DNA from 3 places in the Methylobacterium sp. WL12 genome. Region 3 is predicted to be linked to each of the others. Evidence: riboswitches for the same ligand, from Rfam matches in the RefSeq annotation. Region 3 holds a riboswitch; each other region holds the start of a gene.
What was found. A riboswitch is a leader RNA that binds a small molecule or an ion and turns the genes downstream of it on or off. The one in region 3 is predicted to bind cobalamin.
Positions count from the first base shown of each region.

Region 1: it holds a riboswitch for cobalamin, as region 3 does, so the genes downstream of both, FV226_RS20800 (TonB-dependent receptor plug domain-containing protein) here and FV226_RS16545 (TonB-dependent receptor) in region 3, are expected to answer to the same signal.
Region 2: it holds a riboswitch for cobalamin, as region 3 does, so the genes downstream of both, FV226_RS22325 (TonB-dependent receptor) here and FV226_RS16545 (TonB-dependent receptor) in region 3, are expected to answer to the same signal.

Region 1 covers NZ_VRUW01000072.1:683-4,836, reverse strand. The annotation lists gene FV226_RS20810 (hypothetical protein) at 1-308, opposite strand, end outside; gene FV226_RS20805 (DUF2778 domain-containing protein) at 604-1,764, shown strand; cobalamin riboswitch at 1,898-2,111, shown strand; gene FV226_RS20800 (TonB-dependent receptor plug domain-containing protein) at 2,310-4,154, shown strand, end outside.
Region 2 covers NZ_VRUW01000083.1:11,896-16,049, reverse strand. The annotation lists gene FV226_RS22335 (iron ABC transporter permease) at 1-287, opposite strand, end outside; gene FV226_RS22330 (ABC transporter substrate-binding protein) at 284-1,069, opposite strand; gene FV226_RS22325 (TonB-dependent receptor) at 1,153-3,105, opposite strand; cobalamin riboswitch at 3,253-3,465, opposite strand; gene FV226_RS22320 (CusA/CzcA family heavy metal efflux RND transporter) at 3,517-4,154, opposite strand, start outside.
Region 3 covers NZ_VRUW01000044.1:26,668-30,821, reverse strand. The annotation lists gene FV226_RS16555 (HoxN/HupN/NixA family nickel/cobalt transporter) at 1-402, opposite strand, end outside; gene FV226_RS16550 (hypothetical protein) at 409-750, opposite strand; gene FV226_RS16545 (TonB-dependent receptor) at 792-2,822, opposite strand; cobalamin riboswitch at 3,062-3,261, opposite strand; gene FV226_RS16540 (TonB-dependent siderophore receptor) at 3,443-4,154, opposite strand, start outside.

The DNA of each region.
Region 1 (4,154 bases), on a different contig from region 3:
GCCGCGACCGAGGCCGCCCAGGCGCGGGCGCGCGCCGGCAACGAGCGGGCGCCGCGGCCGGATGCGTCGTCGGTGCGCGCGGCCATCAGGGCCGCCACGACGGCGTCCTCGCGCGCCTTGCATTCGTCGAGGGCGTTGCGCTGCGAGCCGGCCCGCCCCTGCGTCGGCGACTGGTGAGCGTAGGCCTCGCGCACGCATCCGCGCCACGCCTGCTCCAGTGCGGCCGGGTCGGCCGGCCGCGGCGCCTCCGCGGCCGCGCCGGGCAGGATAGGCAGGGACAGGAGGGCAGCGAGGGCGAACATCCGCATGCTTGGCGGTATCGCCGATTCGCCCCCGCCTCGGCAAGAACGAAGCGGCAACACGATCGCGTGCCCGCGCGCCGTGTGAGGCGCGGACCCGATTTCGTGCCCCGTCCGCGCACGGCGACCGGCCGCTTAGGGGCGGATTAACCAAACGCGCGCTCAATACGGATCAGTCGCAGTTCTCTCGATCCCCGCACGGCCGAGCCCCTCGGCCGGTCCACCGCCCGCGCTCCGTCGCGGGGGACGGACGGCGCGTGGCCGCGGGCGCCGCCTCAGCCTTCGCGTCCGAGTTCGAGTCCGCATGCCTCATCACATGCCGCATCCCCTGCCGCATCACCTGCGTTCCCACGGCGGCCACGCGCGCCCCGTTCGTCGCCGACGCTCCCGCAGCCATCCGACCCTGCGCAACGCGCTGGCCGGCCTGCTCTGCCTCGTCACCCTCGGGGGCGTGCCGACCGGCGACGGGAAGCACCCGCGATCGCCGGGCGCGAATCTCCAGGCCACGAACCTGCAGGCCACGAACCCGCAGACCCGGAGCGCCGCCTCGACCGCCCTCGCGGCCCTGTTCGATCCCCGTCCGATGATGGGGCCGGACGTGCGCGCGAACCTTCGCGGCATCCCCCTCGGCACTGCGTTCGCCCCGACCGCCTCTCTCGCTCCGTCCCTCGCCCAGCCGGTGGCGGGCGTCGCGGCGGTGGAGCCCGCCGCGACGCCCGCCACCGGGGCGGAGATCGTGCGGCAGGCCGAGGTCGCAAGCCAGGCGCAGCGCCCGCGTGAGATCCGAGTCCTCCGCCAGGCGCAGATCATGCCGCTGCCGATGGCGCGCCCGGCGGATCTGATCGCCGCCCCCGTGCCGCAGCGCCTCGCCCTGCGCCGGGCGCCGCGCCGGGTGCCCGAGGCGGCGCCGGCGCCCACCGCCGAGACGCCGTCGTTCTTCGAGGAGCTGTTCGCCGCGCGCAAGGAATCCGGCCCGGCCCTGGCCTACGCCGCCCTGGAGAGCCCCGGTCTCGACCGGTCGCGCGGCCGCCTGTTCCCCAGCCCCGACGCGGGCGCCGGCACGGCGATCTACGACATCAGCGCCCGCACCGTCCGCCTGCCCGGCGGCGAGGTGCTGGAAGCTCATTCCGGTCTCGGCGCCAGCATGGACCACCCGGACTTCGTGCACCTGCGGATGCGCGGCTCGACCCCGCCGGGCACCTACGACCTCACCGAGCGCGAGGCTTTGTTCCACGGCGTCCGGGCGATCCGCCTCAACCCGGTGGGCGGGTCTGCCGCCATCCACGGCCGCGACGGCCTGCTCGCCCACACCTACATGCTCGGGCCGAGCGGCGCCTCGAACGGCTGCGTGTCGTTCCGCAACTACGACCGCTTCCTGCAGGCGTTCCTGCGCGGCGAGGTCCGGCGCCTCGTAGTGGTCGCCGGCCGCGGCGACGGCCCGGCCCGGTTCGCAGCGAGCCGCTAGGGCGTTCCGAAGCAAGGCGGAGACCGGCTCGCATGATGGCCACGCGACCGCGCAGCAGGTGAACGCGGCGTCGCGGATCGGCCACACCCGGCGACGCGCTGCGAAAGCCGGATTGACGCGCAGTCCGCGCCCGACGCAACCTGTGCGCGAGGGTTCCTCATCGAGGATCAAAAGGGAACGCGGTGGGAGGGAGCCTGGAAGGGCCTTCGTCGAAGCCGCGGCTGCCCCCGCAACTGTAAGCGGCGAGCCTTCCACCAACGAACGTCACTGGATGCGCCGCATCCGGGAAGACGGTGGCGGGCGACGACCCGCGAGCCAGGAGACCTGCCCTCGGTCGTGGTCACACGCGAAGCGCGTCGGGCGGGGTGCCCCGGCGGGTGTCGAAGCCTCATGCCGTCGGAGGGACGGCGCGGGGGATCGGCCTCGTTCGCGGTGACGTGCCACGTCGCGTCGCCCGAGGTCCCGTGTCCGTATCCCGTTTCGCTCCGCGCCTGCGCACCCTTCTGCTCGTCGTCGGCGCAGCCGTCCCGCCACAAGCCGTCCTGATGCGGTCCGCCCTGTCTCAGCCGGGCGTGGCCGAGGCCAACCTCGACGAGATCTCGGTCACGGCCGAGACCGTCGCTCCGGCCGCGACCGGCCCGGGGCCGGCGGCGAGCGCCGGCTACGTCGGCGGCACCACCGGCGTCGGCGGCACCCTCCGGTCGGTGGATGCCGCGAGCGCCGGGGTGATCTCCGGCGCCGAGATCAACAGCCGCCCGATCACCCGGCCGGGCGAGGTCCTCGAATCCGTGCCCGGCCTGATCGTCACGCAGCACTCGGGCGAGGGCAAGGCCAACCAGTTCTTCCTGCGCGGCTTCAACCTCGACCACGGCACCGACATCGCGATCGACGTCGACGGGATGCCGGTGAACATGCGCACCCACGCCCACGGCCAGGGCTACGCCGACATCAACTTCCTGATCCCCGAACTCGTCGGCGCGGTGGAGTACCACAAGGGGCCGTACTTCGTCCGCGACGGCGACTTCGCCTCCGCCGGCTCGGTGCGGATCGACTACCTCGACACCGTCGCGAAGAACGTTGCGCTGACCTCGTTCGGCTCGTTCGGCTACGCGCGGGCGCTGACCATCGCCTCGGCGCCGCTCGGCCAGGGCAACCTGCTGGTGGCCGGCGAGGCGCAGGTCTACGACGGCCCGTGGGACGTGCCGGACGCCCTGCGCAAGCTCAACGGCGTCGTGCGCTACAGCCAGGGCACGGCGCTCGACGGGTTCTCCGTCACCGGCATGGCCTATGCCAGCCGCTGGACCGCGACCAACCAGATCGCGTCGCGCGCTGTCGCGGACGGGATCGTCGGCCGGTTCGGCACCCTGAACCCGGCCGACGGCGGCGACAGTTCACGCTTCTCGCTCTCGGGCCGCTGGAGCATGACCGACGACACCGGCATCACGCGGGCCTCGGCCTACGTGATCCGCCAGCAGCTCAACCTGTTCAACGACTTCACCTACTTCCTCAACGACCCGGTCGCCGGCGACCAGTTCCACCAGCTCGACCAGCGCATCCTCGGCGGTGGCGCGGCGAGCCACGTGTTCCAGGGCGCGCTCTTCGGACTGCCGATGGAGAATGAAATCGGCGTGCAGACCCGCACAGATTCGATCCGCGTCGGGCTGTTCAACACCGTGAACCGCCAGTTCCGCGCGGGCGTCCTCGACGACCGGGTGCTGGAGGCGAGCGGGGCGTTCTTCTACGACAACCGCGTGCGCTGGACCGACTGGCTGCGCACCAGCGTGGGCTTTCGCGCCGACGGCTACTACGCCGACGTGGTCTCCGACACGGCGGCCAACAGCGGCAAGGCGCGGGACGGCGTCGTCAACCCGAAGCTCGGGCTGGTGCTGGGGCCGTGGGCCGACACCGAGCTCTACCTGAACTACGGCGGCGGCTTCCACTCGAACGACGTGCGCGGCGTCACCGCCACCGTCGACCCGGCGAGTTCGCTGTTCAACACGACGCGCTCGCCCTTCCTGGTGCCCTCGACCGGGTACGAGGTCGGCATCCGCAACCGCTCGATCGCCGGGCTTGAGACGGCGGTCGCGCTGTTCCGCCTCGACTTCGCGTCGGAGAACCTGTTCCAGGGCGACACCGGCACCACGGAGCCGAGCCGCCCGAGCCGCCGCTTCGGCGTCGAGTGGACCAACCGCTACGCGGTGACGCCCTGGCTGAAGCTGGAGGGGGACCTGACCGTCACCAACGCCCGCTTCTCGGACGTCGACCCGGCGGGCAACCGCATCCCCGAGGCGCCGACCACGATCGCGTCGGCCGGGTTCACATTCGGCGAGGGCCTCGGCTGGTTCGGGTCGATGCGCCTACGCTACTTCGGCCCGCGCCCGCTGATCGAG
Region 2 (4,154 bases), on a different contig from region 3:
TTGCGCAGGTAGCCCTGCATCGCCGCCCCGGTCAGCCCAAGGCTGAAGCCGACGAGGGCCCCGAGCAGGGCGCGGGGTAGCCGCAGTTCCCAGAGCACCAGCGCCGGGAGGGTCGCCCGTCCGCCGATGAGGTCGCCAGCCGCCGCTAGGACGTCGAAGGGGGCATACCCGACCGCGATGGACACGACTGTCAGGACGAGCACAAGCAGGCCGAGTATCCAGACGACCGCGCGGGGTCCGACGACCGCCCGGTCGACCCGCATGGGAGGCGGGAGGGGAGCGTTCATCGTGCCGCCCGTTGGTGTGCCGCCGCAGCGAGTAAGGCCACGACCTCGGCGACCTGCGGACCTGGACAGGTCCAGAGCCGGTTCGGAATCGAGACGGTACGCCCCTGCCGGCGCAGCGCGTCGAGGACGGGATGATGCAGCAGGGCATCGGCCAGCGACGGCGCGCCGGGCTCCCCCTCGTCGAGGACGATGAGGTCGGCGTCGGCCAAGGCCGCCGCTTCCAGCGGGACCTGGCCGAAGCGGTCGCGACCGAGTTCCGCCGCAACGTTGACGAGGCCGGCGGCGCGGATGATCGCATCGCCAAGGCTGCCGGGTGCCACCGTGAAGGCGTTCGGACGCATCACAAGGGCCCGCAAGGGTTTGGCCGCCGGCATTACCTCGGCCAGCCGAGCGTCGAGGTCCGCGACCATCGCCTCGCCGCGCGCCGGGTGCCCGAGGGCCGCGGCGACGGTCCGGATCTGGGCCCGCACCCCCTCGAAGTCGTTGGGTACGCCGAGTTCGAGAAGGGGGAAGCCGACGCGCTTGAGCAGGCCCACCGTGGTCCGCGTCGTGAAGGCACCGGCAACGACGAGGTCGGGCCGGAGGGCGACGATCTCCTCCGACAGGCCGCGTGTCACTGCGATGCCCGTCGCCTCCCGCGCGACGGTCGAGCCGCGTGGGTCATGGGCGAGGTAGGTCACGGCGGCGACCTGATCGCGGTCGGCAAGCCGAAGGACTAGCTCGTCCGCGCAGAGGTTCATCGAGACGACTTGCCGGGGTCCCCCGGATGCCGGGGCGGCCATCCCAGCGGCAATCGACCAGATTTGGCTGACCGCCAGCATCGCCGTCAGGACCGCGAAGCCGGACCGTCGTGCCATCGGCGGTCTCAAAACGCGGTCAGGCGGACGCCGCCGTACACGGCGAGGCCTGCCCCGAGGAAGCCGGTGGGGTTCTCGTAGCGGCGGTCGAATAGGTTATCGACCCGCCCAAACACGCTCACCGTCTCGCTGACGTCGTAGTTCACCGCGAAGTTGACCAGGGTAAAGCCCGGGTTCTTGAGCCGGGCCACCGAGAAGTCGCGGTTGCCGTCGACGAAGTGGCCGAGCACGATCACGGTCCCGCTGACGGTCAGGCCCGGGAGGGGGGTCCAAAAGGCTGTCGCGCTGCCCTTGTGGCGGGGCCGTCGCAGGAGCTCCTGGTGGGTGATCTCGTTCTTGGTCACCGTGTTGGTGTAGTCGACCCGGCTCGTAAGGGTATCGGAGAACCGGACAGCGACGAAGGCTTCCGCCCCGTACGATTCGGCCCGGCCGACGTTCTCGTTCGAGGTGAACGTCGCGTTCGAGGTGATGAGGTTCTTGAAGTCGTTGGCGTAGTAAGTCGCGCCGACGAGGACGCGGTCCCCCAGGGGCTGCTCGATGCCGGCGTCGTAGCCGAGGCTCTCCTCAGGCCTGAGGTTCGGGTTGGCGAAGAAGTTCGAGGCCGGGAAGCTCTGGAACAGCTGGCTCAGGGTCGGCGCCTTGAAGCCGGTGCCGACGCTACCTTTGATCCGGGTCTCGGTGAAGGGCAGGATGTAGCTCGGCGCGACGCGGAAAGTGGTGGCCGGCCCGAAGGCGTCATTCTCGTCGTGGCGGATGTTGGCCACGAACGCCGCCCGCTCGAAGGGCGTTAGCTGCACCTCCCCGTAGCCGGCCGTGTTGCCGTTCCTCGCCCGCAGGTTGCCGGCCCCGAACGGGCTCGGGTCGGTGGTCGACAGGCTCTCGTCGTCACGCTGCGCGCCGAACAGGATCAGATTGCCGGGCGAGAGCTGGTAGTCCCCGCGGTACTCGTAGCGCGTGCGCTGACCCAGGCCCGTCGTCGCGTCCGGCGTTGCAAGGGGGTCGAGGGGCCCCTGCTGTCTGTTGAACAGGTTCGAGTAGTTGATGGCGAAGAGGTTGTGGAAGCCGGCGAACGGCGTCCATTCGGCCTCGTTTCGGGTGAAGACCTGCTGCACGTCGGCGGCACTCCGGAACGCCGCCGGGAAGGCTGGGAAGGTGCTGTAGTCGGTGCCCGTGAATAGGAGGCGAGAATTGATGAAGCGCGTCACCGAGTTGATACGGAAGGTGTCGGTGAACTGGTAGCCGAACTTCGCCGAGACGGTCTCGTTGTCGTAAAAATTCGGATGGATCGCCCGGCCGAACGGGACGAGGTTCGGCGGCGTCACCGGTGTCGCGGCCGCACGGAAGTGCTGGATCGAGACCGAATAGTCGAAGCCGTCCTCCGACCCGCTGATCCTGCCGCTTTGGTTGAAGGTACCGAACGAGCCGCCCTCGATCCGCGCGGTGGCCCTGGCCGGTCCCTCGCCACGCTTCGTCGTGAAGGAGATCACGCCTCCAATGGCGTCGCTGCCATAGAGGCCGCTCTGGGGACCCCTGAGCACCTCGATGCGGGAGAGGTCGTCGGTCAGGAGTTGCCCGAAGTCGAAGGAGCCGTTCGGGTTCGACGGGTCGGTCGCGTCGATGCCGTCGATGAGCACCTTCACGTGGTTCGAGTTCGAGCCGCGAATGAACACCGAGGTCTGACCGCCCGGGCCGCCGGTCTGCACGACGTTGAGGCCCGGTACCTGCTGGAGGGCATCCGGGACGGTGCGGCGCTGCTGGGCCTCCAGGGTGGCGGCGGTGAGCACGGTGACGCTTGATCCGACCTGGTCGACGGGCGTCGGCACGCCGGTGGCGGAGACGGAAAGCTCGGAGAGCGTGACGGCCGCCTCGGCCCCGCGCGGGACATCGGCGAAGGGGGCGGCGGCCTGTTGCGCGAGCACGGGACCGGAAAGGGCGGCGCAGGCGAGCGCGAGCGTGCGCAAGCACGCGGTTCGGGAAGGAAAGGACACGGGACAAGCCTCGGGCGACGTCTGTGGCACGTCACCGCGAACGAGGCCTGGGCGCTTGCCTGCCGTTAGGGCAGCCGGGCGCCTCGACACCCATCAGGACACCCCGCCCGATGCGTTTCGCGTGTGACCACGACTGACGGCAGGTCTCCTGGCTCGCGGGTCACCGCCCTCTCATCGTCTTCCCAGGCCCGAAGACCCAGTGACGTGTTGATGATGGGCTCGCCGCTTACAGTTGCGGGGGCAGCCGCGGCTTCGGGAAGGCCCTTTCGGACCTCATCCTCACCGCGTTCCCTTTTGATCCTCCGGGGAGGAACCGTCGGACATACAGGACCTGAGGGAATGGCCCAGCGTCAATGTCGCTTCGGGGTTTTCCGCCCTGTGTGTTCATAACGTTACAAGTCGGGCCTCGGGGTCGATGGCATTCGGTTCGGACCGCGGCAGTCCCCAGCCCTTCACCAGGCCGTAGACCGCCGGGATCACCACGAGGGTCAGGACGGTCGACGAGACCATGCCGCCGATCATGGGGACCGCGATCCGCTGCATAACCTCAGAGCCCGATCCGGTGCTCCACAGGATCGGCAGGAGCCCGGCCATGATGGCGACCACCGTCATCATCTTCGGACGCACCCGCTCCACCGCGCCGATCATGATGGCCCTCCGCAGGTCGGCACGGGTGAGTGCCCGTCCGGCGCGGTCGCATCCGGCCCGGATCTCGGCCAGCGCATGATCGAGGTAGACCAGCATGATCACCCCGGTCTCGGCCGCGACGCCTGCCAGTGCTATGAAGCCGACGGCCACCGCCACCGACAGGTTGAAGCCCATCCACCACATCAGCCAGACCCCGCCGACGAGCGCGAACGGCAGCGACAGCATCACGATCAGGGTCTCGGTCAGTCGACGGAAGTTGAGGTACAGCAGCAGGAACACGATCAGCAGCGTCAGCGGCACCACGACCTTGAGCCGGGCCGTCGCCCGGTCGAGGTACTCGACCTGACCGCTCCACTGCACGAGGGTACCCTGCG
Region 3 (4,154 bases):
CGCGGAGACACCGGTTCCGATCAGGCCGCCGATTTCACGGTAGCCTTCCGAAGCCGTGATCAGGCTGGTCGCAGCAAGCGCCACCGCGGCGGCGGCGGCGACCACGACCGTGGAATGCCCCAGCGCGAACCAGAAGCCGACCAAGACCGGTCGTTGGCCCGCCTGCATCAGCTTACGGGTGACGTTATCTATTGCGGCGATGTGGTCGGGATCGACCGCATGGCGCAGCCCGAAGACGTAGGCCAGCAGCGCGGTCGAAAGCAGCGCAGGCTGCCCTGCGAACAGGCTGTAGGCCCAGAGCCAGACCGCGACATTGGCGGCAATCAAGACGAGGTAGAGCAGGCCGATACGCCGCCGCACGACGCGGGATGCGTTGCCGTTGGATAGGACGCTATTTTCCATGCAACCTCATCCACCCGAACCAAGCGCCCCGTGGCGGCGAGGCTCGGCCTTCCTGCTCATCCGCCCGTCAGGACGATGTGCCTTCGTGTCGACGCTCAATCGACGCAGAAGCCTCTGCGCGTCCGCCGATGTCCAGATCACCCCGCCGCGCGGTTTTCGCACGGCGCGGCGCGTCAACTCGGTTGCGACGGCCCGGGCGGTACGCCCCTGATCGTGGATGATGGCGTCAAGCAAAGGCTCGATGCCAGCGAGGTAGCGCTGCGACCGTGCCGTCGCGGCGCGACGCCCGGCATCGCCGCAGCGCTTTGAGCGAACGGCATCGACGGGGGACACCAACTTCACCGACATTCGCAGCTCCCGCGATACATCGTACGTGCCGGCGCCCAGCATCAGAATCGCCCGGCCAGCGTCAGTCGCACGGCAGTCGGCTCCACGGGGTGGAAGTGTTTGTCGGCGACGCCGTCCGCCCCTTCGCCGGGCAGGCGCGAGACGTAGTAGTAGGTGATCTGGTCCGACTTGGCGTTGGTGAGGTTCAATACGTCAAGCGACAGGCTCAAGCCGTTGTCGAAATTGTAGCCGACGCGGCCGTTGAGGAGCGCCGTCGGCTTCGAGCGCACGGAATTGTCCTCGATCAGCGGGCGCGGGCCGAAGTAGCGCAGCCGCATCGACCCGAACCAGCCGAGGCCCTCGCCGAAGGTGAACCCGGCCGACGCGATCGTGGTCGGCGCCTCGGGGATGCGGTTGCCGACTGTGTTCACGTCCGAGAAGCGGGCGTTGGTGACGGTGAGGTCGCCCTCCAGCTTCAGCCAGGGCGTCACCGCATAGCGGTTGGTCCACTCGACGCCGAAGCGGCGGCTCGGGCGGCTCGGCTCCGTGGTGCCGGTGTCGCCCTGGAACAGGTTCTCCGACGCGAAGTCGAGGCGGAACAGCGCGACCGCCGTCTCCAGCCCGGCGATGCTGCGGTTGCGGATGCCGACCTCGTACCCGGTCGAGGGCACCAGGAAGGGCGAGCGTGTCGTGTTGAACAGCGAACTCGTCGGGTCGATCGTCGCGGTGACGCCGCGCACGTCGTTCGAGTGGAAGCCGCCGCCGTAGTTCAGGTAGAGCTCGGTGTCGGCCCACGGCCCCAGCACCAGCCCGAGCTTCGGGTTGACGATGCCGTCCCGCGCCTTCCCGCTATTAGCCGCCGTATCGGAGACCACGTCGGCGTAGTAGGCGTCGGCGCGGAAGCCCACGCTGGTGCGCAGCCAGTCGGTCCAGCGCACGCGGTTGTCGTAGTAGAACGCTCCGCTCGCCTCCAGCACCCGGTCGTCGAGGACGCCGGAGCGGAACTGGCGGTTCGTGGTGTTGAACAGCCCGACCCGGATCGAATCGGTGCGGGTCTGCACGCCGACCTCGTTCTCCATCGGCAACCCGAACAGCGCGCCCTGGAAGACGTGGCTCACTTCGCCGCCCCCGAGGATGCGCTGGTCGAGCTGGTGGAACTGGTCGCCGGCGACCGGGTCGTTGAGGAAGTAGGTGAAGTCGTTGAACAGGTTGAGCTGCTGGCGGATCACGTAGGCCGAGGCCCGCGTGATGCCGGTGTCGTCGGTCATGCTCCAGCGGCCCGAGAGCGAGAAGCGCGACGAGTCTCCGCCGTCGGTGGGGTTCAGGGTGCCGAAACGGCCGATCAGGCCTTCCGAGACCGCACGTGAGGCGATCTGGTTGGTCGCGGTCCAGCGGCTGGCATAGGCCATGCCGGTAACCGAGAACCCGTCGAGCGCCGTGCCCTGGCTGTAGCGCACGACGCCGTTCACCTTGCGAAGCGCGTCCGGTACGTCCCAGGGGCCGTCGTAGACTTGCGCCTCGCCGGCCACCAGCAGGTTGCCCTGGCCGAGCGGCGCCGAGGCGATGGTCAGCGCCCGCGCGTAGCCGAAGGAGCCGAACGAGGTCAGCGCGACGGACTTCGCGACGGTGTCGAGGTAGTCGATCCGCACCGAGCCGGCCGAGGCGAAGTCGCCGTCGCGCACGAAGTACGGCCCCTTGTGGAACTCCACCGCGCCGACGAGCTCGGGGATCAGGAAGTTGATGTCGGCGTAGCCCTGGCCGTGGGCGTGGGTGCGCATGTTCACGGGCATCCCGTCGACGTCGATCGCGATGTCGGTGCCGTGGTCGAGGTTGAAGCCGCGCAGGAAGAACTGGTTGGCTTTGCCCTCGCCCGAGTGCTGCGTGACGATCAGGCCCGGCACCGACTCCAGCACCTCGCCCGGGCGGGTGATCGGGCGGCTGTTGATCTCGGCGCCTGAGATCGTCCCGGCGCTGGCCGAATTCACCGTACGCAGGGTGCCGCCGACGCCGGTGGTGCCGCCGACGTAGCCGGCGCTGGCTGCTGGCCCGGCACTGTTCGCGACCGGTGTGGTCGTCTCGGCCGTGACCGAGATCTCGTCGAGATTGGCCTCTGCGAGGTTCAGCGCCGGTTGCGATAGGGCCGCGTGCGACAGGATGCCGGCATAGGTGGCGAGCAGGATGGTGCGTAGGCTCGAAGAAAAGCGAATGGCGGACACGGGGCCTCGGGCGACGTCTGTGGCACGTCACCGCGAACGAGGCCTGGGCGCTTGCCTGCCGTTAGGACAGCCGAACGCCTCGACACCCACCAGGACACCCCGCCCGATGCGTTTCGCGTGTGACCACGACTGACGGCAGGTCTCCTGGCTCGCGGGTCACCGCCCTCTCATCGTCTTCCCAGGCCCGAGGACCCAGTGACGTGTTGATGATGGGCTCGCCGCTTACAGTTGCGGGGGCAGCCACGGCCTCGGGCCAAGGCCCTCACCGCGTTCCCTTTTGATCCTCCGGAAAGGAACCGTCGCTGTCACCATCGGATGCTCTGACAAGCCTCGTCAACGCCATGAACAAAATCGGCGGCTTGTGTGGCCTCGCTGTGACAGATGGGATCCGTGGCCTCGCTGTTTTCGAATGGCCACTTCCGGGGATTGAGCCAACTGCCGCCCCTTACCCTTCGAAGCCTCTCTGACAGTCGATTTTCGGCCTGAGGTTCTCTATCTTACCAACGATAGATGAGGCTGCCAATAACGGTCGCTGGCTGGTTGAAGTTGCAGAAGGCGAACGAACAGGTCGTGTAGCTCCGGTTGAAGATGTTGTAGCCGTTGATCTGCGCCCGGAAGCCCTTGTACTTCGGATCGAGCGCGGCGAAGTCGTAGGCAACGAGGGCGTCGTAGAGCGTCACGGCGGTATTGCGGACGGTGTTCTGATCATCCGCGTAGCTGGATCCGATGTAGCGAATGCCGCCGCCGAACTGCAGCCCACGCAGGGCTGAAGATAGCGGGAAGGCATAAGTCAGGAACGACGCGTAGGTATCGCTGGGGATGCCGGAGACGCGGTTCCCGTTGAGGGAGTCGCCGGTAAACGAGGTTGAGTTCACGAACCGGATGTCGACGTGCGTGTAGGCGATGGTCAGGTTCGTACCGGGCGCGAGATTGGCGGTCGCCTCGGCCTCGAAGCCCTTCGAGCGTACGGCGCCGCCAGCCGTCTGGAACGCAATGTTGCTCGCGTCAGGGATCAGGATGCTCGACTGGTTGATGTCGAACCCGGCGAACGCCGTCTGGATGTTGGTGCCGGGGATCAGGTACTTCACGCCCGCCTCGATCTGGTCGCCGGTGGCCGGCTTGAACGCTTGTCCGTTCCGATCCTGGCCGACCTGCGGGGTAAAGGTCGTGGCATAGCTCGCGTACGGAACGAGCCCGGGCGCCAGGACG